DNA from 4 places in the Paenibacillus sp. DCT19 genome. Region 1 is predicted to be linked to each of the others. Evidence: riboswitches for the same ligand, from Rfam matches in the RefSeq annotation. Region 1 holds a riboswitch; each other region holds the start of a gene.

What was found. A riboswitch is a leader RNA that binds a small molecule or an ion and turns the genes downstream of it on or off. The one in region 1 is predicted to bind cyclic di-AMP.
Region 2: another riboswitch for cyclic di-AMP. It lies ahead of DMB88_RS07045 (hypothetical protein); the one in region 1 lies ahead of DMB88_RS10365 (C40 family peptidase).
Region 3: another riboswitch for cyclic di-AMP. It lies ahead of DMB88_RS00150 (resuscitation-promoting factor); the one in region 1 lies ahead of DMB88_RS10365 (C40 family peptidase).
Region 4: another riboswitch for cyclic di-AMP. It lies ahead of DMB88_RS00530 (C40 family peptidase); the one in region 1 lies ahead of DMB88_RS10365 (C40 family peptidase).

Annotation. Positions count from the first base shown of each region.
Region 1 covers NZ_CP029639.1:2,289,786-2,297,360, forward strand. The annotation lists gene DMB88_RS10340 (YkvI family membrane protein) at 1-626, opposite strand, end outside; gene DMB88_RS10345 (xanthine phosphoribosyltransferase) at 831-1,412, shown strand; gene DMB88_RS10350 (hypothetical protein) at 1,510-1,839, shown strand; gene DMB88_RS10355 (hypothetical protein) at 1,960-2,178, shown strand; gene DMB88_RS10360 (carboxymuconolactone decarboxylase family protein) at 2,292-2,621, shown strand; gene DMB88_RS10365 (C40 family peptidase) at 2,715-3,179, opposite strand; cyclic di-AMP (ydaO/yuaA leader) riboswitch at 3,185-3,316, opposite strand; gene pelA (pectate lyase) at 3,761-4,717, shown strand; tRNA gene DMB88_RS10375 (tRNA-Leu) at 4,896-4,979, shown strand; gene DMB88_RS10380 (glucuronoarabinoxylan endo-1,4-beta-xylanase XynC) at 5,158-6,843, opposite strand; gene DMB88_RS10385 (divergent polysaccharide deacetylase family protein) at 7,236-7,575, shown strand, end outside.
Region 2 covers NZ_CP029639.1:1,607,273-1,614,847, forward strand. The annotation lists gene DMB88_RS07025 (urease accessory protein UreF) at 251-811, opposite strand; tRNA gene DMB88_RS07030 (tRNA-OTHER) at 1,201-1,282, shown strand; gene DMB88_RS07035 (hypothetical protein) at 1,460-1,642, opposite strand; gene DMB88_RS07040 (glutathione peroxidase) at 1,791-2,267, opposite strand; cyclic di-AMP (ydaO/yuaA leader) riboswitch at 2,660-2,836, shown strand; gene DMB88_RS07045 (hypothetical protein) at 2,951-3,349, shown strand; gene DMB88_RS07050 (HAD family hydrolase) at 3,531-4,214, shown strand; gene DMB88_RS07055 (Nramp family divalent metal transporter) at 4,347-5,642, opposite strand; gene DMB88_RS07060 (organic hydroperoxide resistance protein) at 6,039-6,458, shown strand; gene DMB88_RS07065 (zinc ribbon domain-containing protein) at 6,687-6,932, shown strand; gene DMB88_RS07070 (hypothetical protein) at 7,085-7,375, shown strand.
Region 3 covers NZ_CP029639.1:28,827-36,401, reverse strand. The annotation lists gene rsmA (16S rRNA (adenine(1518)-N(6)/adenine(1519)-N(6))-dimethyltransferase RsmA) at 1-435, opposite strand, end outside; gene rnmV (ribonuclease M5) at 441-986, opposite strand; gene DMB88_RS00150 (resuscitation-promoting factor) at 1,144-2,343, opposite strand; cyclic di-AMP (ydaO/yuaA leader) riboswitch at 2,616-2,870, opposite strand; partial or broken gene DMB88_RS00145 (TatD family hydrolase) at 3,111-3,880, opposite strand; gene DMB88_RS00140 (HD domain-containing protein) at 4,250-5,527, opposite strand; gene DMB88_RS00135 (AbrB/MazE/SpoVT family DNA-binding domain-containing protein) at 5,849-6,103, shown strand; gene rsmI (16S rRNA (cytidine(1402)-2'-O)-methyltransferase) at 6,457-7,338, opposite strand; gene DMB88_RS00125 (tRNA1(Val) (adenine(37)-N6)-methyltransferase) at 7,339-7,575, opposite strand, start outside.
Region 4 covers NZ_CP029639.1:112,645-120,219, reverse strand. The annotation lists gene DMB88_RS00550 (transglycosylase domain-containing protein) at 1-1,162, shown strand, start outside; gene DMB88_RS00545 (YwhD family protein) at 1,679-2,182, opposite strand; gene DMB88_RS00540 (M1 family metallopeptidase) at 2,284-4,275, shown strand; gene DMB88_RS00535 (carbamoyl transferase) at 4,286-5,128, shown strand; cyclic di-AMP (ydaO/yuaA leader) riboswitch at 5,382-5,519, shown strand; gene DMB88_RS00530 (C40 family peptidase) at 5,523-5,993, shown strand; gene DMB88_RS00525 (GNAT family N-acetyltransferase) at 6,332-6,823, shown strand; gene DMB88_RS00520 (c-type cytochrome) at 6,978-7,334, shown strand; gene rbsK (ribokinase) at 7,413-7,575, opposite strand, start outside.

The DNA of each region.
Region 1 (7,575 bases):
TGAATCTGGTTACCTAAAGGTACGAGTACAGCTTGGGCTAATACCAGATTAAATGAAGTGTATAAGAGTGGGGATAGCCATACCTGTATCAGACTTTTATCGGTCGTTAACGTGATAAATCTAGAAGCACCAGGTTGATGGAGTGTGCTGGTAATCATAAGCAGCGAGAGCAGCAGCATCATGGGCACAACGATACTATTCATCTGCATAATGGCTCGGATACCTCGTCCCAGAAGAAGATAAGTACCGACAAGCGTAACAAGCAACCCAGTCTGGTAATGCATGCCGAGATGTTCAACAAAGACGGAGCCTGCTCCGGCCAACATGACGCTGTTCACTCCAATGAGAATGAGAAGGGTAATCCAAGTGATCCATCTGCCTGCCTTGTGGCCGAATAAATGCTTATTAAGATCTTCGTAGGAGCGGGAGCCAGTATCGTGAGCAATGAGCATCATTTTGGTGCCTAGCCAGACAAAAAGTATAGTGGATAGGCCAATGGTGAGCGTTGCCCATTTGCCATACTGGGTAAAAAACTGCAGGATCTCCTGGCCTGTTGCAAAGCCGGCACCTACCACCGTCCCAATGTATGTAAATGCGATCTGCAGCACCCGAAATGCCTGTTTCATGCGTTTCCCCTCTCAGGCCCCGGTATAGTTTGGACATGTGGGTGCCATGGTACAAGGTATGCTTGGCCATTGGAACTCATGACAATGAGCTCACTCTTTGGGGTTCATTTCTAAGGCAGAGTAACAATAAAGCTGATTTCGCTTGAATTGACAGTCATATCTATGATACTTTTACGTCATAGGATAGGCTTGGGAGGTCAAATCATGGAATTATTGAAACAACGTATTTTAGAAGAAGGAGTAGTCATCTCCGATCAAGTGCTCAAATTGGATGGACTACTGAATCATCAGATTGACCCTGGTTTGACAATGGAAATGGGACGTGAGTTTGCCTCACGTTTTCGTGAAAGTGGTGTGACACGCGTGATTACGGTGGAGTCTTCTGGCATTCCAGTTGCTTTTGCTGTTGCACATGAGCTAGGAGTACCTCTTGTATTTGCTCGGCGCAAAAAAACGCTTCTGGCTGATCCTGATGCCTACTGTGAACGTGTACCGTCCTTTACGAAAGGGATTGTGACCGATATTATGGTATCTCGCGAATATATTCATGAGAATGATCGTATTTTGTTCATAGACGATATTATTGCTAATGGGGATGCAGCTCGGGGCGTTATCAAAATTATTGAACGCTCTGGCGCTGAATTAGTTGGCTTCGGTGTAGTGGTCGAAAAATGTTTTCAAGCAGGAGCACGAACCATCCGTGAACAGGGAATTCCTGTTGAAGCCCTGGTACGTATCCGTTCCCTGAACGATGGAAGCATTCAGTTTGACGATAACGAAATGTGACATTTTAAAGGAAAAGGGCCTATTTTTTGAACAATGCCTTTGCATGACCGCAGAATTCATTTATAATGGGGTTATGTTAGGGAGAGGAGGCAACACCATGGGGAACCAAGCGGCAACAGAACAATTTTTTATTGATAAGCTGGCGGAATCGAAAGTTCATTTTGAACGTGCCCTGGATTGTAAACATACGGAATTCGATGACCTTTATCCCTATATGATTGAACATCCTCAATTTTTCTGGTACAAACGCTATGTTGCCTGGTCAGAACTTCTGACGATTGTAGGCTTGTGTGAAGAGTTGTCCTTCTCTTGGAAAGAGCAATTTACACCGCATCAAGTGGAGTACCTTGAAGAACGTGTGATGTCCGCCAAAGTGCTTGATTTTTGGTTTGAGAAGAATGACAGCAAAGAGCACGCGCAGCGGTAAATTTCAGTCGGGACATACATTTCGTATGACATGACAGTCCAATACAGTCACGTGAGACCTAAATGAGTTGTCATTTAGGTCTCTTTTTGTAAATTAATTTGGAACATAGGAGCTATAGACATGATTAGTGATACAGAGCTGGATGCCCTGCGTTTGTCAGGTGAAAAGGTTAGAGTAGTAAGGGACGAGCTGGAGTCCAATGATGTAACAGGAATTGTTGTTGCTTGGGATGGAGAGCAGGTACTCATTCGTCGGCAGAATCGGCGTGTGGTTAAGCTCGATCGTAGTTATCGCTATCAGTTGTTCAGCGAGCCGCGCCAGAGTCCACTTAGCGATTAGAAAGAAAGTTAACGGGATTTACCATCATTCCATAGGCATAAACGAATCGCTCAGGAGAAAGGATAGTTACAGTGAAGGAATTGGGAACTATCTTTGAGAGGGCGTGCAATGATATGACATTGATGAATGAGAAGGTTCATGCGTATAAAGATCAGATTGGTGAATTGAGCGATGTGTTACCAGGAGTGGTGAAGTCTTACCATGAGTTTACCGGAGAATGCTTTCAACCTGGAGCCATTGATGCCAAAACAAAACAATTAATTGCCTTGGGCATTGGCTTATTTGCCAATAACGAAGTGTGTACCTTCTATCACGTGGAGGAAGCTCGTGCGAAGGGCGCTACTGATCAGGAGATTATGGAGACTATAGCTGTTGCAGGAGCCGTAGGCGGTGGACATGCACTGTCTCAGGGGGCAATGCGCGTACAAAAGGCGCTGCACTAAAGCAGGATGAAGTTAAAGAAATGAAAATAAGGACTTATTCCTTGGCATAATGCTACGGAAATAGGTCCTTATTTATGTTTACAGTAAGTTGTATTATATTTTTCCAATCATTTTATTATACATAAACTGCCCAGTTACCCGGCGGGCTGTGACATAACGGTCTTTGAAGTAAGGGTTGGACAATTTGGTGATGCTAACCCCTTTGCTGCTTGAAGCATGTGCGAATTTGCCGTCACCGATATAAACGCCTGTGTGTGAAACGCCATTGCCCATTGTGTTGAAGAAAACAAGATCTCCTGTGCGAAGGTTCGCTTTGGATACTGGTGTTCCTGCTTTGGCTTGCTGCTGGGAAGTGCGAGGTAAATTGATACTATATTTATCAAAGAGATATCTCATGAATCCAGAACAATCGAAGCCGGCCATGGTTGTACCGCCCCATTTGTACGGAATGCCTGTCATGTTATTAACAACTGTATTGATTGTGCTTGCCTCTGTACTTGTTGCACCTGAAGTAAATAGTACTGCTGCTCCAAAAATGGAGATGATAAGTTTTTTCAAAATCAATGTTCTCCCTTCGTTGCCTACGGAGTTAGCTAAGGGTTCGGTAGAAGGTTCCCTATATTTCCTATGTATAAGAATAATTCACCCAAAATGGTTCCCCCGTTTTCAAACATGAAACTCGGCAATTGAATAATTAAGTTTTTGTAACCTTTTGAAACTATATTGCATATATGCGTAAATGTCAAACCCTTCTTAATACCTTCTTTATCGCCCAATGTTAACGGAACTATCGATTTTTATGAAGAAGAAACACGAAATAAAGATGCAACTGATTACAAAAAAGTAATATGTGTTTCAAATCCAAACAGGGTTGTATATCATTCGAACTTTGTCATGTGCAGTTTGAACTATTCTCATAGATACAATAATCGAGGAATGTTACAAGATGTTGCATTAATTGACAAAGATATTTTTTTTGCATAAGATCGTTCTATCCAATCCACATATTGGATAAAAATATAGTAGTTATATTTTAATTCAAATTAAGGTGGTGGTGGATGGTCGTGTAATTAGAAGGAAAGTAGTAAGTAGAATGATGGAAAATGAATGATTCTAATAAAAGGGAGTGTGTTATCATTTTGAGTACAAAAACAAAGTTAGTCACATTAGTTTTGGCATTTTCGATGGTATTTTCTGCGGTAGGTATGGTAATCCAACCCGTTAACACTGTATCTGCTGCTGATGCTTCAGGAACGACAGCAAGTATATCTGATATCTTGAAGAACCAACAAGCGGACGGTGGCTGGAGAAAAGAATATAAGCAAACAACGGGTGAGTGGGCGAAATCTACAATCGATAATAAAGCTACATACTCAGAAATTAGAAGATTAGCCAAAGAGTTTAAAAAGACAAACGACCCACGTTATTCTGCTGCGGCGATTAAAGGCATTAACTTTTTGCTGAATATGCAGTATTCCAATGGTGGATGGCCTCAAGTTTATCAAAGTTCCGGTTATCATAAACATATCACTTATAATGACGATGCAATGATAAATGTAATGTACATGCTGGATGAAGTAGCGACACGCAAAGGTGACTTCTCGTTTATCGACAGCAATCTCGCCAATCGTAGTAAAAATGCGGTTGCTAAAGGTGTAGATGCTATTTTGAACACTCAGGTGGTTTCAGGTGGCAAGCTGACAGCGTGGGGACAACAACATGATTCCAGCACACTCAAGCCTGCAGGTGCAAGAATCTATGAAGTGCCATCATTAACTGCTGGAGAGAGTGTAACAATTGTTAAATTCCTGAAAACGAGACCTTCCAACGCCAAAATTACTGCATCCATCAAGGGAGCAGAAGCTTGGTTTAACAAGGTGAAAATTACAGGTTACAGGTATGAGAGAGCTAATGGGGACAGCAAAATCATTGCTGACTCCAAAGCTGCACCGATCTGGGCTCGTTTCTATGAAGTCGGAACGGATAAACCGATCTTTATCGGTCGTGACGGTATCGTAAAATATAAATTAAGCGATATTGACAAAGAAAGAAGAGGCGGTTATGCATGGTATGGCAACTGGCCATCCAAGCTGTAACTTGCTTTAACTTCTAAACGGGCACGAATTAGTGCTGAGATCCCAATCACGAGAAGCCCGATCCGGAATGGAATATCTGGATCGGGCTTCTTTATGAGCATTTCATGTTGACATGTAAGTGCTTGCGTGATATATTATTTTTTGTCGCCGAGATACATAGTCACGGAGATCATCATATGCGGTCGTGGCGGAATTGGCAGACGCGCACGGTTCAGGTCCGTGTGGGCTAACCCCCGTGGAGGTTCGAGTCCTCTCGACCGCATCAAATAAAAAGGTTCCCTGTTAGACATTCGTCTAGCGGGGAACCTTTTTATATTTTTTATTTACGGACTGATATGCGGATCTCACAGCTTGTCCATCCATGCTATCGCGTACTACAACAATCGATCAAAATGGAGGATTGGGCAATTTTTTGCCACATAAGTTGATCCAAACCCGTATTATGATGCCGTAACTGTAATATTATCGATATTTGGCCCCTCGGTGCCTGTCGTTACGATTTTTATGGTATTCGAGCCTGAATTCATGGGTACCTGAATGGTTTTCTCACCCCACGTAGACCAGCTTCCCGTTGCTGAAAAGGGTGTATTGCTGATCACTTTTGTGCCGTTTACGAACACATCAAGGTTACGTGTACCACTCTCTAACGCATAACGAAACTTTACGTTTTTGGTGCCACTTGTAGCATTGTTGATGTTACTCCATTCAATGGCAGAATTCGTCAATGCGTTGAAATTAACATAGCCAGAGCCTGTGTAACCAGGGTAGATTGTTTCAATTAGAGCATCAGTTAACGTAGTTCCCGTTTCAGCTTCATACGTTGTGCCACTTGTGTTACCACTACCTGATCCGGTGATATCCGCTACAAATGTGGTTACACTTTGGGCAGGAAGCTGTGCAGTAAATGCACCATTAGACACATTGATCGGTGCTCCGCTAGCCAGGTTACGGCTGCTATCCGTTACCCATGAGGATACAGTAGACGCGTTACCATTTTGCAGGACAAATCGCTGACTGGTCGCAGAGGTTCCTTTGTTAATCGCTACAACGACGACCTTGTTATCTCCTTTGTAAGCAGATACAAACGTATTGGTATCGGGGTTTTTCGTTGCATCCACTCGCAGATAGCCTGGACGTACAAATTTGGAGAAATGAGCCATATTATAACCGCGTTTGCTAATCGTGCCATCCTCTTTCATCGGTCCGTACTGTCTACGGATGTACCACCATACATATGCTTGAAAATCTGCCTCTACCATTGCATTGTGCATGTGATGGGAGACTTCCAAAGCTTCCGGCCAGCGGTCAGCAGAATTGTTATCACTGTTTGGATAATAGACTTCCGTCATCCACAGTTCTTTGCCGGCACCTTTTTGCTTGAAGAGAGGGTATGCAAAATTATTGACTTGAGTACCATATAAATGCGCTCCTAAAATGTCCATATTAGCAAGCGCTTGTGGATCATTCAGGATTGGGTCAGATATGTTTTTTAGGTATTGAAAGGACTCTGGAGCCATGACTTTGGTGTTCTGGATCGATCCTGCATTTTCTTTCATGAAACGAAGGATCTCCTGTGGTGTCCACCAGGTCCAATCATGCGCGTAATCCGGTTCATTTTGTACCGAGATCGCATACAGGTTGACACCGTTATCTCTCATGTACGTAACAAAGTCATTCAGATGCTGAGCGTACGCAGCATATTTGTCATATCTAAGACGTTTAGCATTGGTGTCGCCATTCCGGTTGAACGTCTCGACCATATCACTTGGCGGATTCCAAGGAGAGGCAAATACTAGAGCGCCTTGCTCTATTGCTCTTTTGGCGGTATCTATTTCTCTCGACCAATTACTTCGATTCGGATCGACACTGATCCTCAGAATGGAGAAGCCCAATTGATTTTGCCCGTTGCCAAAGGCTGTGTCACGTTGAGCAGGTGTCAAGTCACCGATCCAAACCGGGTGATTAATTCCTCCAAAGCCCTTGATGAGCTGCTTCTCCGAGGATAAATTGATGGTGGCATCACTTGCTGCTGAAGCTTGTGTGGGCGTTAACATCAGTGGCAGAGCCGTTAAACAGGCGAGTAAAACGTTAAAGGTCTTTTTTAGTTTAAATTTCACTGCGATCATCCTCCTCGAAATGGTTATTCTGAGAACTGCTAAATCAATGAAATAGTACTTTAATAGACTACGATGTAAGCCCTTACACAACCTCCTTTCGAAAATAAAAGGAAAGAAAATCAATTTATTCTTTCTTTTGTTTATTTTAATAAAATATTGTTGAACTGAATACCTGACAAATTTCAGGTCTTTTACTAATTTATCTCATTTTAACGAGAAACCATGACATTTTTATCCTAAATTCAGAATCTCATACGACAAGTAAATTACTTAAGAGATGTATTCCTGTGTTGGTGCCTTTTGGATATACAAATTTTCCTTTAGGCTCGTCAGCCCATTTCTTACATAGAACACCCTACAATATCAAACAATGAGAACACAGATCTAAGGAGGGAATCAGCATGGAAAACCAAACAAAAAGCAAGAGATACACACGAATAGCGGGGTTCCTTATTCTTTTGCTACTTATTAATGTGGTGAGTCTGACAGGTGGAGGGATAACCGCAGCATCTGAGATGAAAAGAGAAGTTGGCAAGGTGAATACTCAAACACAGTCGAACCAGGATACTCAACCCGCTGTCGGTCCTAATCGTATGGCCATCATTATAGACGATGTTGGTAACGATATGAAGGGAACCGCAGAGATTTTGGAGATGCCCATTAAGTTGACGGTTGCGGTAATGCCTTTTCTGCCAACAACTCAAAAGGATGCCATTGCCGCACATGAGAAAGGGATGGATG
Region 2 (7,575 bases), 680 kb from region 1:
TTCATCCATAAATGAATCGCAAAAAAACACGCCAACAAAGGAGTTGCGGCGTGTTTTTGTTCAATTAGAGGTGTGTGTTGCGTATGGTGCGTGGATGCGTAAGTGAGTTGTTATGCTTTGAAAGCGTGTAACCCGGCTCCAAGCATGTGGAAGCTTGGGAATAGAGACTTCATTGACGTCGTTGTTGCTTGAGTTGGTTCATCCGCAGCGGAGGCGCTAACGGTGTTCCATTCATGCTCCAGGTCTGCGGTCAGGTGAACCAGCAGTTCCTGTATGTTTTGACGATCGAGGGGAGGGCTTTCGAGGCTTCAATTATGCATGCGTTTGAGGCTGAGTGGAGATAACCGAGTACCGCCTCCTCGACGGGGATATCAAGGTGGTGGTTAATCCAGGCGTGAACAGTGGATAGGCATCCAACTGAATTATAGGTGGACAGCGTGTGTTCGAGTTTTCTGAAGTCGATCCAGGGATGGAGAGCTTGAGCAAGCTTGATTAACCGTTTGCCCATAGCGGAGGACTGTTCCCTGAGATCTGGAGGGGTTCGCTGGACGTGAACCAGTTTGTCAATAAGAGCTGTTCGCCATGTATCCTTCTGATCTGCTGCGCTGTAGATTCCCTTAATCGCCATTCCTTCAAGGCGGACAATGCTTGGATGCAATTGACAACGCATGAACGATTCCAGGTCTGCTACGTCACGGATTGATCCTTCTGCTATAAGTGCATCCATGCCGAATGAATGAGTGAACCCTCCGACTTGAATAGAGGAATCAAGCAGTTTGACATAATCGAGCAGCTTATTCCCACGGTTCACAATCTTTCGCCTCCTATGTTCGTTAAATGTTAATATATATAACATTTTATTGCGTTTAGATGCTGTTTATGAGTTTGAATCCGAATTATATGATATATATAATCACATAATTATCCGCTTTTTGTCAATTAAATCTTGTTATTTTTATTTAAATTTCTTTATTGTGTTAATTATAGTAACATAATGAGTTATGTGTTGAAGTGCGTAATGATATTCTTGTTTATTGGAAGGGAAGTAGGTCGAATTCAAGGATATGCAACTGCTGTGGGAATATGACGATTCATGCAGTTAGAGGTGGAATATCGTGTGAAATAACTGAAATTAAAAAGTGCTTTACTTTTATAATGAAACCCTGTATAATCAATTTTGTTGCCGATAATTTACGACATGCGGTCGTGGTGGAATGGCAGACACGCTATCTTGAGGGGTAGTGGGCGTATGCCCGTGGAGGTTCGAGTCCTCTCGACCGCATCATAATGCAAGATAAGAAGAAGCTTCCGAACATGGAAGCTTCTTTTTTTGTTTCTAACGTTTTATTTTATTCTAATTTCATTAAGCCTGAAGAATGTTGTTCAGTTCTCAAAGATCAAACTTGAAGCAGACGTAAAATTTCGCCATCGATGACCTTTTCACTAATTCGCATAAAACCTAACGATTCGTACAATTTTCCGGCAATCGTAATTCGAATTCGCTAACATATTTAGATTCCGCAATCCAATAAACGACAGGTGCAGGAAATAGAGCAAGCTGTTCTGGCTTAACTTTAAGCTGAGTACATGCATACCAATTTTCAATAGTCACAGGTTGTAAATCGATAAGTGCGTTTTTCATACCACATCACTCCTCTCAACAGAACACTCTAATGTCTATCATAAGTTCTTATGTCAAAATAAGCTCTTGAGTGCAAAAAAAAGCCACCGACTAGAGAATTCCTGCTTAACGCTAGGGTCTCCGGTTAGATGGCTGTTGGTTGTTCAATTTATTTCAATAATTTCTCGATGTCAGCTTCAATCTGATCAGGAGTTGTTTTGGGTGCGTAACGCTTTACGACACGTCCGTCTTGATCTACTAGGAATTTAGTGAAATTCCATTTGATTGCTTTGGAGCCGAGCAGGCCTGGAGCCTCTTTGGTGAGATGCTGGAACAGGGGGTGAGCGTTCGATCCGTTGACATCGATCTTCTCGAACATCGGGAAGCTTACACCATAGTTCATTTGACAGAACTCAGCAATATCATCGGATGAGCCCTTTTCCTGTGCAAATTGATTGCTCGGGAATCCAAGGACTTCAAAATTGCGGTCTTTGAATTTATTGTACAGCTCTTGCAGTCCTTCGAATTGTGGTGTCAGTCCACACTTACTAGCAGTATTCACAATAAGCAGCACTTTGTTTCGGTATTGAGACATTTCTTGTTCTTGGCCTCGAAGGGTATTTACTTTGTATTCATAAACGGTCATGAAAATCGCCTCCAGTATCGAATGAATTAATCCTATTTCGTATATATCTATTATATTGGTTGCAATTAAATAATGCAAAACTAATATTAGATAATTCTAGTTTTGGTGCATTTGGGAGTTCGAATCGGTCTCCATAGGGACGAATAGGCAGATGATTTCTGTGATCACGAGAATTAGAGAGCTTTGAGGAGATGGATGTAGCAAAAATATGTTGTAAGCGATATCATTGGGTTGAAACGGCATAAATCCGTCGATTCGGTGATCTGTGTACACTTTACATCAACATGACCTCGGTGTATGATTCATATCGTAATTTCTAATTTAATTTCTATTGTACATGAAAAAACGAAACAAACGATAATATCGATCTAATCAGTCATGATGTAAGAACGATGTTTTAATCGCTGAGTTTCCATTCATTCATGGGTGGAAAACGGGGGAACCAAAAGGATGCGCTGTTCTAGGGCAGTATGGATCCATGGGGTGAATTTTCCGGTAACAGCCGGAAATAGGGCGACTCTCGCGCCCGAATCCGTCAGCTAACCTCGTAAGCGTTAAAGGGAGAGGCAACAAGCCGTACGCTGGTTCATGGTGTTTTTGCCATGGATTCTTTAAGAAGCGTCCGGGAGGCCTTGGTCCCCACGCTTCTTTTTTGTTGTCTTTTCACGCTAAGGGAGGAACGAATGATGGATAATGAGATGATTTTAGTAACTGCTCCGAACGAAGCGGGGCGCAAATTTATCAAACTATTGATGTACAAAAAAATGCCGTTTGCCGTTCTGACCAACAGTGCAGGGGAAGAGCGGAAACTCCGGAAGTTCGGGGTAGAGCATGTCATTCGCATGAACACGGCTGCGGCTGAAAAATGGTTTTTGCCTCAGAGCAGTGTAGGCAATGTTTTTATTTTCGAGAATAGTCTCAACTTGACCTGCCGTTATTTGCAGATCTGTCGTTCGTGGACATCTAAGTCACTGTGTGTGATTACTGAACAGAGCCATCCAAAAGGAATTTATCGAGGCATGGGTGCCGATCGGATTGTCTATTCATTAAACGGAGAAGTAGGCTTCCTACTTAACGGTTGATGCTGCAACCGATGATTGCTCCCTTGTCAGGTGCCTGATATAATTGAAATAATAGATCATTAAACTTATGAACAAATGGTAAACGGAATTTTGAGGAGACTCATGCATGAAGTGGGTCTTCTTTTTTTATTGTTCAGGGGATGCAGCAAGAGTTTCCCATAGCTGACAAGGAGGAATAGATGTGCCGGATGTACGTGGGTTAAAATGGTTGTTCTTCGATGTAGGAGATACGCTAGTAGACGAATGGGAGCCTGTAGACGATATTATCGGTCAGTTCGTGAGAGAAGCCTGTGCGCTTGGATATCCGGTGCAGATCGAGACTGTGCGGGAGATATTTGTCACCTGTTACCGAAACTACGAGCCGTGGCCAATGAAAGTGGCGATACGCACGTTGATTAGCGATGAACAGCATAGAGAGCAGATTCAGGCTAAATTGAAGTTTCGCAAAGAGCTTGAGCAGCCCTATGCGTGCGCAGGTTCAGTGCTCAAATCACTGTCACGGTTTTATCGCATTGGCATCATTGCTAATCAGAGTCCAGGTACGGAGGAACGGTTAGAGCGTTACGGATTGCGTAAGTATGTGAATGTGCTTGCTTGCTCAGCTGAAGAAGGAGTGTCCAAGCCTGATCGTGAACTGTATGCGGTGGCATTGAAGCAAGCAGGGTGCAAGGCTGAGGAAGCGGTTATGATCGGAGATCGCATCGATAATGACATCGTTCCCGCGAAGAAGCTTGGAATGCGAACGATACGCATTTTACAGGGGTATGGACGGTTCCAGCCTGAGCTTGAAGATCAGGATCACCCGGATTGGACAGTTGATAATCTAGAGCAGCTTCTTCCTTTGCTTCTACCAGATCAAGACTAGGAGATATACTCCAAAATAAGATTTATAGCTGATGACCCTACTAGAGCATATCGTTCTAGAAAAGGATAAAAAAAGAGCCGACCCATTTCAAGTGAACATTTCACTTGGATGAGTGGGCTCTTTTTATTTGAATTAAAACAGCGCGATGGTCTGAATAATGAGGTACACATTCAGGACAACGATGACTGCAGCGATGATCCAGGACGTAATTTTCAACCACAGTTTGTTCGCGAATGCACCCATACTCTTCTTATCGCTCGTAAACATGACCAGCGGAATAACCGCAAAAGGAAGCTGTAAGGAAAGTACGACTTGGCTTAGGATCAACAGTTCCTCTGTTCCGTGCTCTCCTGCGATAGCGGTCACGATTACGGCAGGAATAATTGCAATCAGGCGAGTGACTAGACGTCGCAACCATGCAGGGATTCGAATGTTAAGGAACCCTTCCATAACAATCTGTCCAGCGAGAGTACCGGTAAGTGTCGAGTTCTGACCTGATGCCAACAGGGCAACGCCGAAGAGAACACTTGCAACAGTGGTACCAAGCAGAGGTGTGAGCAGATGGTAAGCATCTGCAATCTCGGCAACCTGTGTCATACCGGCACTGTGGAATACTGCCGCTGATACGATCAAGATCGCTGCGTTGATGAACAGCGCGAGTGTAAGTGCAATCGTGGAATCCATCGTTGTATAACGAATGGCTTCTTTTTTACCCTGCGGTGTCTGTTCGATCTGACGTGTCTGCACAATGGAGGAATGCAGATACAGGTTATGCGGCATGACGGTAGCTCCAATAATACCGATGGCAATATAGAGCATAGCCGGATTCTGAAGGATTTCAGTGCTAGGTACAAAACCGTGAAGCACTCCGCCCATATCGGGTTTTGCCAAGAACAGATCAATACCGAAACAAAGGGCGATAGTCGCCATAAGCACAATTACAAGGGTTTCGAGCGCACGGAAGCCTTTATTCTGTAACACTAAGATTAATAGTACGTCCACAGCTGTAATAATCACGCCGTATAACATCGGAATGTTGAACAGCAGCTTCAAGGCAATAGCGGAACCAATAACTTCCGCGAGATCGGTGGCTGCAATGGCAAGTTCGCAGAGTACCCAGAGCATAATAACCACCGGCATACTGAAGCGTTCACGACAGGCTTGAGCTAGATCGCGTCCTGTGACGATCCCGAGCTTACCCGCGAGTGATTGCAGCACAACAGCCATCAGGTTCGAGATCAGAATTACGGACAGTAGTGTATAACCAAACTGTGAACCACCTGCGATATCTGTTGCCCAGTTGCCGGGGTCCATATATCCAACAGCTACCAAGTAGCCTGGGCCAACAAAGGCGAGGAATTTTTTCCACCAAGCTGCGTTCTGAGGAACCTTCATGGAGTTGTGAGCTTCCCCGAGGGAAGGAGCCATTCCAGCCGTGGATAGTGATTCTCTGGAAGGGGCGTTAAACGGATTTCTTTTACTCATACAATAATCACCTGACTTTGAAATAATGATGTGACAACATGTGATATGTGATATATCTAAATTTTTATGTTTATACTTACATTGTACTCCTTCAATAATTTTTGTCTAGTGCAACTTTTATGTATTAACACAAAAATAAGCCGATGTCCCCATCGTGCGCATCTTTATATTACCCATCGATCAAAAATTTCAGCCTTTGAGCGTTATTTGCATGAAATTGAGAAAGATGTACAAGCTGAATATGAATCTAACATATGAATCCAATATGCGTTTCAAAATGAGCCAGAAGTTTAAAATGAATTGTAGGCAGCAAAAAAACAAAGTGAAGGAGAGATTCTAATGGAAGCTTTATATACAGCAACAGCAACAGTTAAAGGTGGACGTACAGGCTCAGTAACTTCTTCGGACGGCGTACTTCAGCATGATCTGAAAATGCCTAAAGAACTGGGTGGCTCTGGCGGTGAGGGAACGAACCCTGAACAGCTCTTTGCAGCGGGATATGGAGCATGTTACGAAAGTGCACTAGCTAACGTGGCGCGCAAAGCAGGTGTGAAGCTGGAGAATGTGGTTGTAACAAGTAATGTATCCATTGGTAAAGACCCTTCGGATGATGGATTCCAACTTTCTGTGCGTCTGGATGTAAGTATGCCAGGCGTAGACCATAGTCAAGCAGAGGATCTCGCTCGCAAAGCTCATGACTTCTGCCCATACTCCAAAGCAACTCGTGGAAATATCGACGTTGTATTAAATGTAGTCTAACCAATACTTATAGGAAAAGACTTGATTTAAATAGCAGGTATATCTGATATCGATCTGCTATATAAGACAAGCCCTGCTGGTAATCGGCAGGGCTTTCTATTTCAGTTTTGAGTAGCCTCTCTAATTAAATTGGCTGACGGTGCAGGAGATTGTAGGGTCAGGAGCGTACTCTTTTACATAATTATTCTCTTATTTCATGTGAGCTATCCTAAAAAGGGGAACGCAAAAATGAGTATTGAAGAGATGATCGAAAGGCGGTTTGTATGTTCAAAGTGCCGAGGAACCGATTGTGATATTAAAGAAGTGTCGATGTCGGGAGCAGGTTTAAGCAAAGTATTTGATATCCAGCATAATCATTATTTGTTCATCACGTGTACTTCCTGCGGATATGTAGAGGTGTTTGATCCGGATGTGCTCAAGGGAAAAAAACAAGGACAGGTAGGCACGATTCTGGATATTTTGTTTGGGGGATAAGATCACAAAAGGGTGATTGTAGGGAAGTGTTCCGGATTATTCCAGTTCAGGCGTAGCTACTTGAGTTGACATGGGCCTAAAATTTCTTTAATATGACTTAGTACTGAGAAGTATCATTGCATGAACCAAATTTGAATTGACAGGTGATATCCATGTCTTATAGACCGAAAATTGCACAATTGCAAGTAGCTAGCCAAAACGAAAAAGACGGATTGTATGAGTTTACAGTAAAACTCGAAGATGGTACACATTGTCGTGTGTTCTACTCCCGTTCCCCAGAATGGAAGTTGACTCATATCAGTCGTCTGCAAAAAACACCTTGTCCTGTATGCCGCAAAGATTTCATTTGTAAATGTATGGATCAGTGGTCAGAAGATCTGCATCACCAAATGATCGATGAGCAATGGGTGGACAAAGGACTTGCTGAAGTAACTCAAAACTAATTTCGTCTGATTTCGGGTGATTTGCCCAGACAGATACGAGCGTAGGCACCGAGCCTACGCTCTTTTTCTATTTTACTTTCCTTGATCAGAGTGTTAGGTCTGGATATATGTAATTCAGCGTTGCTAGATTTAGGGTACGCCCTAGTTGAACATAGTCTAAAATGGGTAAGTTAGTCTGATAGCATCAACTTGAGGAGGCC
Region 3 (7,575 bases), 2.3 Mb from region 1:
TAGCTTCATCATGATCGGCGTTGTCACATAGTAAGGCAAGTTCGCAACAACGCTGACTTTGTCCACTTGACCAAAATCCGTTCGGAATAACTCCTCCAGATCCAGCTTCAATACATCACCATGATGAACCCGTACATTGGGATAAGGCTCCATCACTTCACCTAAGATCGGCAAGAGCCGCTGATCAATCTCTACTGCCGTTACAGGTCCTGCAACCCTAGCAAGCCGCTCCGTTAGTGCTCCGATTCCCGGCCCGATCTCAAGTGCACCTTTGGACTCGTCCAAATCTGCAGCGTTAACGATCTTGTTCAATATATTTTGATCAATTAGGAAGTTCTGTCCTAGGCTCTTCTTAAATGAAAATCCATGCTTCTGAATAATTTCTTTGGTTCGCTTGGGTGTTGCAATCTCCAACGTCTCTTCCATACCCTTCATTTACTTCACAATCCTTCACATTCGATTTGCGATAATGCGGCAGAGAATTCTTCTCGGGTGATCTGAAACACACTTAGCCGCTTGTGAAACTGCTTCCCGTTACAATATCCGATGCCGAGTATATTCCCCATCTCCATGCGACGTGCGGCAGCCTGGGGATGCACAATGAGCCCAGCAGCGATCAGATCCTCCCAATCAATCAGACTCGGTGCTCCTTCATAGGACGTATGCACACGTGCTAAGGCATGGCGAATAGCTTCTGGCGAAGCGTTCTCGACCCCGATATCTCCTTTGCGCGTTGCGTCAGCCTCAGGAATGAAGGCGTGCTTACAACCTGGTACCTTATTGGCAATAATTTTCCGTATCCGCTCGCCAGCATGATCTGGATCGGTCAGGACAATGACACCTCTTCGCTCCTGAGCAAGTGCAATGCGCTTTAGAATCCGCTGATTAATGGCTGAGCCGCCTGTTTCAATGGTATCCGCCTGAACGGCGCGCCTTATCGCCACCGTATCGTCACGTCCTTCAACCACGATCACTTCTTTTATCATGTTCCAATTCTTCCTTTCTAACGCAAAAAGAAGAGGAATATCCCTCTTCTCTGGCAAACGGCGGGCGAGACTGAATTCAGACCCTCCCGCCGCATATTCCGCATGAATCATTCATGCCTTATATTTTATAGCATTCCCATTTCAAAGTAAAACGATTTTAGTTTGCTTCCGGCTTCACCGGACCGATCACATAGACCGTTTTACCTTTTTTACGTCCGAAGTTAATGGCATGCTTCACACTGTCATAATATACGTCAATCTTATTACCTTTAATAGCTCCGCCCGTATCTTCGGCACGACGGAAGCCGAGACCTTCAATGTATACCCACCATCCGATGGGAATGACTTTCGGATCGACCGCAATAGTGCGACCTTCTGTTACCCGAGTACCGGAGGCTGTTTTGGTGCCAATGCCAGGCTCTTCAGAAGAATATGCCGTCATAGACACATTTTTGAGGACTTTAGAATATTTAAAAGAAGTACCTGAAACGGTAATAACTTTGCTGCCCGAGGCAGAAGATTTATCCGAGTTCGATGATGCTGTTTTTGTTGCTGTTTTTGTCTTCGAAGTGCTAGCTGATACCGTCTGGATTTCAGGCTCCTTCACGACAGGTACAGGTTTAGCTTTGGTTCCGACAGCGATGACCTTATCTACGCGATTGGTCGATACCGACTTGCCTACCATTTTCTTGGAGACTAATTCTCCATCTTGGAACACTTTCTCAATATGTTGTACGAGTGTACCTTCTTTACCACTTACGATGACGCGGTTGTCACCTTTGTACAAGCTAGGGTCAGCCGTTTTGATGACTTTGAATGCGATGGGCTGCTCCACATCAACTGTACGCTTTGTTACACGCACTACACGGATTTTCATATCCTCTTTGATTGAAGTTCCAAGTGCAGGGTAAACTTTATCATCGCTTGCAATTTCAATACCCGACTTTTGAATTACCTCTTCTACCGATGCATCGGTTGTATACAGAGTCTTGGTGTCTCCGTCTGCCGTAATATTTACTGGAATGGCCCGCTCAATAACGATGCGGTCTCCATCTGCAATCGCCCCATTCAAGGGCATGGATACCTGATCGTGAGGGCTGACTGTGATTGACTGCTCCTCTAACAATTCTTGAAGCATTCCTGTACGAGTCTCTACCGCCTGAGCTTTGCCATCGATAACCAGCGAAATTTGTTTCCCGGCCTGACCATAAACGACTAACAAGATCATGATTGTAAGCGCAATTGAGAATATCGCGATCAATGCCATTTGACGCATGTTCTCATGCTTCCACCGTAACGCGAAAGACTTACTGGATGATCGTGACTCATGGGTCTCTTCTGTTTGGAATGTGCCCACTTCTCCGTCCTCCTTCATAGCCTCGCCGTCTAGAGTAATGCATGATGTCTTTGACGCGACTATACCTGATTTTCTACAGAACACGGGTTAGACCAACCTAGCCGGTTCTGCACCATGAATCAATCTTCGCAACATGATGTCATCCTCCTGAATACTTACCGTATGATGACAGTATTTCTTTTATTCAAAAACAAAAAAAGCCAAAGAAAGAGTGTAAGAGGACTCTTTCGTGGCTTCCGAATGATTTTGAATATCGGAAATTCATGCACGAGGTTGCCTCTCTTTTTCCGCTTGCGAGGTTAGCTGTCGGGTTCGGGCGAAAGAGAGCCGCCCTATCTCCGGTCACCCGCTCATGGCGGACGCCCTTGAATTCACCCCGAGACCCAAAGAAGAAATCAAATAGTGGCTTCGCAGATCATTCCGCTGCTTTTGGGTCAGCGAACGATGCGCACCGGCTATATTCACCGATGTTTAAGCCCTATTGGTTCCCCCGCTCTCCGATAACGGAGACTCAGCGAGATTGATTCATGAAAGTAATGTTGTTCATCGGAAAGTGTCCCTTTGTTCATCCCCCGAACATCTGTCCAATTTTCCGCACAACAATTCACTGAAAAGATGATATCCTGTTTCGATGCATGTTGTAAAGCGTTGTTCAAGTACGTTTTTCTAAATATTTGGTTAAAATATTGTAATATTCTTGATTTATTTGGATCAAAAAGCAAATTACCTCCGTCTAGCTCACTTTTTCATCCCATTTGCTCCATTTTTTAACGAATACCAAATCGTTCCATGGCATTTTTGGTGGTTATTGCGGCAATTTCCTCTAGCGAAATGCCTTTAATTTCCGCAGCTGCTTCTGCAACCAGACGTACATGCGCTGTCTCATTTCGTTTACCACGAAATGGATGTGGAGTCAGATAAGGAGCATCTGTTTCAAGGAAAAATCGATCCATCGGAACCTTCTCCAGTACCTCTTTGGGTTGCTTCGCATTTTTGAACGTAATTGGCCCTCCGAATGAGAGGTGAAATCCTAGATCAAGACATAGTTTCGCGGTTTCCCAGCTACCTGAGAAGGAGTGCATTACTCCGCCAACGTCTCCAGCCTTTCTTCTCGCAAAATTTTTACAATGTCCTCATGTGCATCCCGATTATGAATGACGATGGGCATGTTCAACTCACGAGCTAGTCCAATCTGCTGTCGAAGCACACGCTGCTGTACATCCTTTGGTGACGTATCCCAATGATAATCTAAACCAATCTCGCCAATCGCCACGACTTTTTCATGCTTGCATAAAGATGCAATCCATTCCAAGTCACCTTCTTGCATCGTGATTGCATCCACCGGATGCCACCCAACAGCTGCGTAAATAAAGTCATATGTCTCGGCTAATTTCATAGTGGATGGAATTGTTTCTCGGTTAAAACCGACATTAATCATGCGGCTAATCCCTGCATCAACAGCCCGCTTGATCATAGCTTCACGATCCTCGTCGAATTGGGGCGCATCTAGATGGGTATGGGTGTCGAATAACATCATGTTTCGTTCTCCCTTTCTGTCGAATCAGAATAAATTGAATAGTGTATTCACGCTTATGCACGTGCAATCATATCTGATTAAATTTTTTTTAAAAAAGTGAATTTTTCAGTTAGATAAAATGGGCTTATAAAGGTTTTTTTTAAACGATTTGACCCTAACTACCTACAATATGTGGATTGAATTAGCGACAACATACTCTATATGTAGATCTGTTTAGGGAAATATAATTTTATAAAAAAACCTAAGATTACAAAATTATGTCGATCTACATATCCTCTCCATTAAAGCAGATTACTGTATCATGAGAACATCTCAGGTTAGAAATGCTTTTTAGCATAGCTACTTTGGCATAAAGCCGCACCACCCAAATCATGAGAAGTAGGGGCGCAAATGAGATGGCAACTCATGAAGAATGGCATCAACCTTGTTCTGTGGGTAGTATAGATGATGCTTTCCACGATGAATGCCACTGATTGAACGGACAATATCGGAAACCTCTGATAGCTCGTGCAGCTGGTCCTGCCGATCAAGCAACAAGATTTGCTTATCCGTCGATTCATTCGGACGAAACACATCATACGGAAGATCGGTCGGAAAATCAATTTCTAGATCATACTCAGGATTTAATCCTGCCTTGGCGAAAGCTTCTCGCATCTCTTCAATCGTCTCTACATCGATCTGTTCTACCTCTACATACTTATATAATCTGCGATCCATAAATCGTTCGCAGAGCTCACTTAGAACAGCATCGTCTTCTTTGCGCCATTGCATGAATGCCGTTTGGATCAATGCTTCGTCCAGTTGCAGATATTCATGAACAGCAAGTTCACCTTCAAACAACTGGGGCAAAGGATCAATCATGAAACGGAAATTAAATCCCTGCTTCACCAGCGTTTTAGCTCGTTTAAAAATTTGACGCAATATAATCTCAGAACTGCGGGTAACTGGATGGAAGTAGATCTGCCAATACATCTGGTACCTAGACATCAAGTAATCCTCCACAGCATGCATACCCGACTCCTTGACCACGATTCGTCCGTGGTAGGGACGGAGCATACGCAAAATCCGATCAAGGTCAATCGTACCATAGTTAACACCTGTGAAATACGCATCGCGAAGTAAGTAATCCATGCGATCAGCATCAAGTGGACTTGTAATCAAATTGACCACAATAGGTTTTTCGTACGTTTTTTGTATCACCGATGCAACCTTCTCTGGAAAATCTGGCGCATACCGTCTTAAGATGGCCCCTACCTCGGTATCGCCCATAATGATGCGGCAAGTCCAATCTTCATGATTCATATCAAATGCTTCTTCAATGGAGTGAGAGAATGGGCCATGTCCCAAATCATGTAGTAAGGCAGCACAGAGAGCCACAATCTTCTCCTCTTTCGGCCAATCCGAATAATGACTTCTTTCAAATTGTGAAATAATTTTACGTGTAATCTCGTACACACCTAGCGAATGAGAAAAGCGGCTGTGTTCTGCTCCATGAAAAGTCAGATACGATGTACCTAGTTGGCGAATCCGACGTAGGCGTTGAAACTCGGGGGTATTAATCAACTGCCAGATAATCGGGTCTTGCACATGGATATAATTATGTACGGGATCTTTGAATACCTTTTCCTCCGTTAAACGCTGTTCCATAATTGTCACTCCTTTTAGTTTATTTTATTTTGTTTTGTCGTTTCCGCCCCGAAATCCAACATTGATTCGACATACTTTGTCGAATGTTGTCGAACACAGGGGTTATAATGTTTTCCAAATCGACAAAGCTCACTTTCGTGTTTAAATGTGAAAAATAGCTTCTAATCCCTTACCCATCTTAATTTTATCAAAAACAGCCTTAATTTTAAGCTAATTTTAAGGTTGACTGTTTTGGGAATCGTTGGTATGATGGGTATCATAAAACATAAAATAATGTCGAATAATGACAATGATAAGTAGCTGAGAGGAGCACTGATTATAATGATGAAATCAACAGGTATTGTAAGAAAAGTCGACGAACTGGGACGGGTAGTTATTCCAATCGAATTGCGCCGTACGCTGGGTATTGGTGAAAAGGATGCTCTTGAGATCTATGTTGATGGTGAGCGCATCATGTTGAAAAAATACGAGCCAGCTTGTATCTTCTGTGGTAATGCTGAGAACGTAACTTACTTCAAAGGTAAAATTGTTTGTAACGAATGTATTTCCGAGATCCCTGCACCTGTGACAAAATAAGAAATATCAGGTATAATGGACTTATTCAATTGTTATTTCTAACCTTTTTATATTCCTTGATTGCCTTCCCGGTGTGAACCCCACCGCTGGAAGGTCTTTTTTTGTCTATTTACCCAAAGAAGCCTACTTGTCTTGCCTCTTGAGGCACATTCGAAGTAAGCGGTGGATTCAATATGACAACACATAGATTAACTATTGATGCCATATACCTGAATCAATTTCATAACTCATACCATTGATTCATTTATAAAATTTTTTTCCACCGCATCTCCGTTTTAATATTTCTTTAAGTTTCCAATTAAGGTTGCTTTAAGGTTTTTTTTATGTCACTCGATACATAGATTTGGCTGGATTTATAATAAAGCGTTATACACGTCTCTTTTCGTTAACCCTCGATCTGTACCCGTTTTCTTCATCGCATCCTTACGACCTAGACCCTCGGACTCATAATGGGCTACATGCTCTTCCAATGAAAGCTGTTGCCACCATGCTTCACGTTCTGCTTTCCGTTCATGCTCCTTGATCCCATCAACCAGAAGACAGTACTCTCCAAGTGGTGGATGCTCTTCGAGCCATTCGATACATTCTCGGATGCTACCTCTTGCAAACTCCTCATGGCGCTTAGTCAATTCTCGAGCCAAAACTACAGGACGATCACCCAAGATCTCTTCCAAATAGGATAGTGTTTTACGAATGCGGTGAGGTGACTCATAAAACAACAAAGTGCCGTTTGATTCGTCAAAAGCCTCCAGCACTTTTCGCATATCTTTTTTCTCTCGCGGCAGGAAACCACCAAAGGTGAATCGTTCTGTCGGTAGCCCCGACACAATCAGAGCAGACAATGCTGCATTCGGTCCTGGGATCGGAATGACACGAATTCCAGCTTCAATGGCAAGCTGTACTAGGTCAGAACCAGGGTCAGAAATAGCCGGTAAACCTGCATCACTGACGAGTGCCAAATTTTTTCCTTCTATTATATAGCGTATCAGTTCAGGCCCGCTTGCGGCCTTATTATGCTCATGGTAACTAAACAGCATGGAAGGTGTAATATCAAAATGGGTTAAGAGCTTTCTTGTCTGTCTCGTATCCTCGGCCGCGATGATGTCACATTCCTTCAATGTGTTGATCGCTCTGAAGGTCATATCGTCCAGGTTACCAATTGGGGTTCCGACCAAATATAAATTTCCTGAGCCTTCCGTTCGATCTACATAGCTTTTCTGAACGTTCAATGTCATCTATAGCCCTCCTTCCACGGGGTGCGATTTGTTTTGTGAGCCATAGTAGATATCCATAATCTCTTCACAGTAGGTTCCCTCTTCATTGTACACAATGAGTGGTGGAAGCATCCTTACTTCTGGCTTTCCATCCTTAGAAGCTTCTATTAATACCATATTTGCTTCTAGATGTGAGCGAGGATGAACCATTCGAATCCGTTTGGGTTCCAGTTTGTATTCCCGCATGAGAGAAATGAT
Region 4 (7,575 bases), 2.2 Mb from region 1:
TGTGCAAAAGGCTGCAGAAGATGCCGTATCCAAGGGTATGGACGCTGCAAGTGAGCTTGAAACTGCGCTGGTCTCCATTGACCCTCGCACAGGCTATATCAAAGCAATGGTCGGTGGCAAAAATTATCGTACCAATCAGATTAACCACGTGCTGGCAACGACGCGCCAGCCAGGCTCAGCATTCAAACCCATTATGTACTTGGCTGCACTGGAGTCTAAGCAGCTCACGAGTGCATCCATGTTCAACAGCGAGCCGACCTTGTTTCACTACGACGAAGATCGTAAGACGTACAAACCCGGAAACTTTGGTGACAAGTACCTTGGTGAAATCGATCTGAGAAAGGCGATCGCAGCATCCGACAACATCTATGCAGTTAATACGATCATGCAGATTGGGCCAGAGCAAGTTGTAAGTATGGCCAAAAATTTGGGGATCACAAGCAATATGAGTGCTGTCCCTTCCCTTGCACTCGGCACCTCACCTGTTAGCCCATTGGAGATGGCATCTGCCTTTTCAGTCATTGCTGCAGGTGGTCAGCGCACACCGCCTGTTGCTATTTTACAAGTGACTGACGCCGCAGGTCGTGTTCTATATGAAGCACCTCAGACCAAAGCAGAAACGGTCGTTGAGCCCGCGGCTGCTTACGTGTTGACTCGGTTAATGGAGAGTGTGTTTGAAAATGGTGGAACAGGGAATCGTGTCTCAGCAACCATCAAGCGACCTGTTGCAGGTAAAACAGGAACAACCAATACAGACGCCTGGCTGGTCGGATTCACCCCTGAACTCTCGACCGCTGTCTGGGTCGGGTATGATCAAGGCAAAGCGATCTCCACCGCAGATGGTCGCCGCGCGGCACCTATGTTCGCCCAGTTTACGGAACAAGCACTTGCAAGTGTTCCACCCAAAATATTTTCGGTGCCTGACAACGTTGTCAGTGTCTACATTGATCCTGAATCCGGTAAACTGGCTGGGAATGGTTGCCCAGAGAAACGACTTGAAGTATTTATTGATGGAACGGAGCCAACGGAAGTATGTCGCAGCGCTTCAGACGACTCGGACTCCACAAGTGATGATATGACTCGTGAGGTGCAGCAGCAACAGGGTCTTCAGGAAGAAAAACATTCATGGTGGAGAGATTTCAAACGTTGGTGGGTGGAATGACGCAAACACGTAATGACGTAGTTGCGTCATCATCACTTTTCAGCAGAAGGGCTCCCTATCTTTGCAATCAATAGCCCCGCTGAGTGAGTATCTGTCCGGCTCGTTCTCACGGTGAATGTGGTATAAGTGCGTGTTCAAAAAGGTCGGTTTTCAGTACCGAGAAGATGGGATGAAGATAGAAATGGAGTAGCGGAGCGTAGGCAAAACTACGTGAGCAACTACATTGTTTCTGAAGGAAACAACCTTCGTAAGCATCTACTTATTTCGGCTGAATTCCATATCCGACGTTGATGATGCCTTTAGGCATCCTGCGTAATCAAAAGCGGACTTTTTGAACATCCTCTATAAGACACTTCAAAAGGAAAGCCGCTCTTGAACAACATTCAAAAAGCCCCGTACCTGATGTTAGGACTGACTCCTGTAATAAACAGGTGACATTTCCTTCTATAAAGGTAACGGGGCTTTTTTAATCTAATGATTTAGTTTAATCAAACGTACTGAAACAAATTAGGCTGCCTAGGACAAAGCATCCTTCAATACATCCGGTGAAGCATTCCACCATTCTTCATTATGTGAGATCAGAAGTGTCTTCAGTGCTGCACGTTCTTCTGGACCCAGATCATCCAACATAAAGCGGCGTTTCAATGCATAATCCATCCGATTCACATGATCGGCAAGCAATTTCCATCCACGCTTAGCCTCCGTATCAATCCACATCTCACAAGCCGTTGCACCACCATATAGCTGTCCCTGCTCTGTACGATCTACAGCTACCCAAACAAGCCATACTTGGCGTCCATTAGGTACATCCTCACGATTGGTCGAAAATTTGATGCCACGCTCCACTTTACTCTTCGCGTGCATCGCACCAATATCAATCTTGGCTTCGCCTTGATCAATAATGACCGGGGATAAGTTATTCAGATCAATAGAACCCGCACCGAAACCTTTGTGTTTGCTCTTTGCACTAACGATATTCAAGGCAATTTGTTTTTTGCCGTTTTGCTCGTTTTGTTCCATGTTTATAGCCTCCAAGGGTTGATACAAATATTTTAACTAATATTCGTCCCATTGCAAACATATACATGCTGTAGATGCTTGTCAACGGGAGGTATTTAACGATGATTCCACGACGCGCCAAGAGTTGGCTCACCGCATTCCTCGCCCTGTGTGTGCTTATTGCAGGAGCGTGGATTACGCTGGTTAACAATCGCTCCATAACATCCGAATTGCCTGTGCTCGCCCCAGAAGTGGGCAAGCCTCCAGCAAAAACTCAAACCTCCGCACCTCCAGAAAGCGTGCAGACCCCGACGGCTGAAGTGTTCAGCGACCGTGTGGTGGAATATCACATCGATGTGAAGTTGGTGGACGGAAATGTGTTACAGGGAACACAGACACTAACCTGGACTCATCCAGGTAAAAAAACGGTTAACGAGCTTTATTTCCACTTGTATCCCAATGCTTTCTCCTCTTCAGACACTAGCTTTATGAAGGAGTCTGGTGGGAAGCTTCGCGGGGATGTTATGCCCTCAGACGGTTATGGCTCCATGAAGATCACGGAGATGAAAACAGAAGACGGTCTGTCGCTGTTACATCGCATGCAATACGTACAGCCGGATGACGGCAATATAAAAGATAAAACTCTGATCAAAATCCGATTGCCCAAACCGGTGAAGGGCGGGGAGAGCATAACGCTGCACACTCGATTTGAAGTACAGCTACCCAAAATTTTTGCACGCATGGGAACCGCAGACGATTTTGTAATGGCAGGGCAATGGTTTCCCAAAATTAGCGTTTATGAGCCTACAGGTAGACGAGGCCGGACAACCGAGGGGTGGAATCTGCACCAATATCACGGAAATTCCGAATTTTATGCCGACTTCGGTATCTATAGCGTGCGCATTCGAGTACCGGAATCATACAAGGTAGCCGCAACAGGATTTCCAACACAGCAAGCGGTTGTGAAGAATAAAGAAAAAATCTATCAATTCTATGCCGACGATGTCCATGATTTTGCATGGGCGGCCTCACCTCATTTTGTTTATGCCGAGGAGCCTTTCTCTGCACCCAATGTTCCTGGAGTAAGGATCAAACTGTATCTTGACCCAGCACACCAGGATCTAAAAGAACGTTACTTCTATGCTGCCAAGGCAGCTTTGGCGAATTACAGCAAATGGTTTGGCACTTATCCATACTCCACACTCTCAATCGTCGTTCCTCCGAAAACCGGAAATGGTGCAGGCGGCATGGAATACCCAACGTTGGTGACTGCCTTCGGGGCGGATGATACGACACCCGGTTATGATCTGGAACGAACCGTCGTGCATGAGATTGGTCATCAGTATTTCTATGGTATGCTCGCCAGCAATGAATTCGAGGAGGCTTGGCTCGACGAGGGATTCACCTCTTATGCAGAGGATAAATTAATGGAGCAAGAATATGGCCTAATCCCTAACTTACCTGTTCAAGCAGGCTTGATCACGTCTCCCGCCCCACTGACACAGGAAGCATGGAAATTTGATTCACAGAACCATTATGCAGCAAATGTCTATACACGAGGTAAGCTTGTCTTGCTCGGTATCGAACAACAAGTCGGCTCCAAAACAATGGAACGCATTCTCTCTACCTATGTGAAGAAGTACCGTTTCAAACATCCCACTTCAGCAGATTTCCAAAAGGTCGTGGAACAAGTTACTCGCACTTCATGGTCTACGTACTTTGATCAATATGTATATGGCGATGGGATGGCAAACTTCGCTGTAGAGAAAATCAGCGTAACTCCGATTCAGAAGGGTGATCAAGAGGTGTATGAATCCTCTGTGACCATTCAGAAAAAGGGAAGCAATTATATGAAGGTTCCTGTACGAATTGTGTTCGAGGATGGGCATATCGTGAACAAGGAGTGGAACGGAAACGAGGATCGAGTCACCTATAAGCTTACCTATACTTCTCCGGTTTCTTGGGCCATGACCGACCCTCTATACACCGTGGTACTAGAGAACCGTCATATGGACAATTTCCTAAAAGCCAAATTGGACGAACCAACTAAATTCCGCTGGAGTTTGAGCACGACCAAGCTTATAGAAGCTATTTTCGGAAGTCTGTCATGGTGAGGTGGAGACAGTGAAAGCAAAAATACGTGAAGGCTGGTTTCTCGTCCGTCAGCACATGTTCATAGCCGCACTACTATTTATCTATCAATTAGTATGGGGATACTTTATCTATCGGTTAGTGCAGTCCGCAGTAGTCCCGCTGCTGCTTCGGTATCCTGTCACGGATGCTGGAGAGCTCAGTACGCTGTTGTTCAAAATGGAGAGCCAACTGAGTCTCTCTACTCATCCTGAGGTTCATCGGTATCTATGGATTCTTGGAGCCATGCTACTGTTACGCATGCTAATCACTCCCCTCATCCAAGCAGGGCTGTTGTATTCATTACAGCATTTTAATCAATCTGAGGAACGAACTCCTTTTGTCCGTGGCATCAAAGTGTTATGGAAACCGATGTTACTGTTGCACTTCATAAGAACGTTGCTGATGCTGTTACCCGCCTACTGGCTTGTACCAAAACTGTACGCCATTCTAATGGATGGATTCCATTCATTACAACTGTTACTGCCTGGCATTCCATATGTCGCCCTGTGGATCGTGTACGGCTGGATTATTCACCATGTAATGTTATACATGCAGTTCGGTGCATCAGCTCCAGATGGCGAAGACCGGGCACACGGTATATTATACGCTCTATGGATCGCACTTCGTCATATCGTGTCTGTAATTGGCATCGCTGTGCTTCTGGGAGGGCTGCATCTGCTTCTCTTCGGTGCCTTCACTTCAGCATCATGGTTCTTAACAGGCCTCGCTGGCCTTATATTACAGCAAACGTATCCGCTGGCTCGCTGTCTCATGTCTCTATGGAAGATATGTGCCCATTTCCGCTTATGGCAGTCCAAGTCGACTAGAGGTTGATTCAAACAGGTTAAAATTTGTTACCATCTCCATGTCACATAAACGCGATGATAGCGCTTCACAAAAGCAAACCTCAACCTTTCCCCGTCAAAGGTCGAGGTTTTTTTTGCTAATTTTACTGCTAAACGTTGCCAAAGCAGTGTTCCTCTGTTACAATAATCGCAGTGAGTTTTTAGTAACAACTTTGTAATCTTTACCTTCATATTTGTAACTACTTAAAATTTAATCGTCATTTCTTGATTTCACAGGTGCACAACTAGCATAGCCAAATTCCTAGCACCTGGGAAGCGGGGGAACCAGTTATGGGTGAATTGATCTTGCTACAGAGGGATCATAGGGGACCTTCAACCGAATCCTTAAGCTAACCTCGCAGGCATTGGAAGGGGTATATCTCTTGTTCAAGAAGAAACTAACCGCAGCTGTACTTAGCCTCACATTTGCATTATCACTTGGAGCTGGCAGCGCATTCGCAGATTCAAAAATGGATGAAGTAATCGACTCAGCAATGGGAACTACATACAAAAGCGGAGGAACAACGCTTAACGGCTTTGACTGCTCTGGATTTACACGGTATGTATTCGACAAGCTTGGCATTGATTTGGCTCGCCAATCAAGCTCCCAATTCGAAATGGGTGACTCTGTGTCCCGTTCAGAAATGAGACCTGGCGATCTGGTATTCTTTAATACTTCTGGCAGTGGAATTTCACACGTAGGTATTTTCGTTGGAGAAGGTAAGTTCGCACACTCTTCTTCTTCCAAAGGCGTTACGATCAGCGCATTGAGCGAAAACTACTGGGCTAACCGTTATGTTGGCGCTAAACGTATTATGAGCACGGAAGCATATGAAACACTCGCACGTGACTAAGGACAAGCTGAGCAACATCATACTGTAACCAAGCATAACAGAACCGCCCGATCCATTCTCCGCAGGAATGGTTCCGGCGGTTTTTTTGTGCTTTCTCGTCCGTGCCCTTAAGATGTTTTTACCCATCCTATTGTAATATAAACGTAATAAACCAATCTTTTGTTTCAATTTTTTTCTATTTTACGAAGACTTGCCAAAACGACACCACGTTCTGTAGAGTAGCGTTAGGAATATCTATACATTTACACATGATCTGTAGGATCGATCCATCACCTTTCAGGAGCTTGTCCGTTTTGAAGAGGTACCTATCCTACAAATGAGAGGAGCGTGCAGGAAGTATGGACGAAGCTTCTGTGACGTTTCACGTTAAACCTATGGAAGAGGAACACGCACAGCAGATATGCAGTTGGCATTACGACCCGCCTTATAATATTTATAGTTGGCTTCCTTGGGAGCAGATGAAGGCACTTGAAGTCGAATTTGGGGATGTGCAGCTACGGAAAGATCAATATGCTGTCATTTTTGACAAGCATGATGAGATTTGTGGATTCGCACAGTTCTTTCCACTTGTGGGTGTTACCCGAATTGGGCTGGGTATGCATCCCGAACGATGCGGTCATGGACAAGGCGTGGATTTTGTGTCTGCGATTGTACAAGAAGCGATCCGAAGGAATCCTTCAAACGAAATTGATTTAGAAGTTCTCACCTGGAATACCCGAGCCATTCGGGTTTATGAAAAGGTCGGTTTTATCACCCAAGATACATACGAACGCCAAACCCCTACCGGTTTGCAGCCTTTTTATTGTATGGTGTATGCAGGAGCTCGTTAACTTACAGGATCATTAAGAGTTAAGCACATTCATGGTTTCATATGATAAGTTTCAAAAAATTACCACAAAATGCTATGATGTCGTGGATAGTTCCGTTATAATGATATGGACAGTTTCAGTTAGATGATCTTTCATTCTGGAGGGGACATAAGGGATGCACAAATGGATCATGAGCGGGGTATTTTTTGCAGCGTGCGCGTTAGCTATTATTTTAATGTTTACGCTTCCAGGAAAAGAAGAGGTTGCACAAGAAGCTAAACCAACTATGCCGGAAGTCACAATGGATGCCGGACAGGCTGAAGCACTGGTAAAAGCCAATTGTATCTCCTGTCATGGGGATCAGCTTCAAGGGGGCGTAGGCCCGGCTCTTGCGAACATCGGAAGTCAGGATGACGTCGAGAAGATCTACTCCACGATCGTCAAAGGTAAAGGCGGCATGCCTGCGTTCAAGGATCGACTGCAAGATGAAGAAATTGCCAACATTGCGATGTGGCTCGCCGAGAAAAAGTAAATGATGAACGAAGAGGCTATTACCTCCTTACCCGGGGTAACAGCCTCTTCTCTGTATTTGCACACATTGACGATGTACTCAGTTGCTCGTTGCCTGCTGCGCAAGAAATGCTTCTACTTCATCTGCAGACGGCATTCCGGACTGGGCACCCAGCTTCGTCACGGATAGCGCAGCCGCGCCCATAGCGAAGCTGACTGCCGCGTCAAGCGTCTCGCCGCGCGCAAGGGCTACCGCCAGCGCG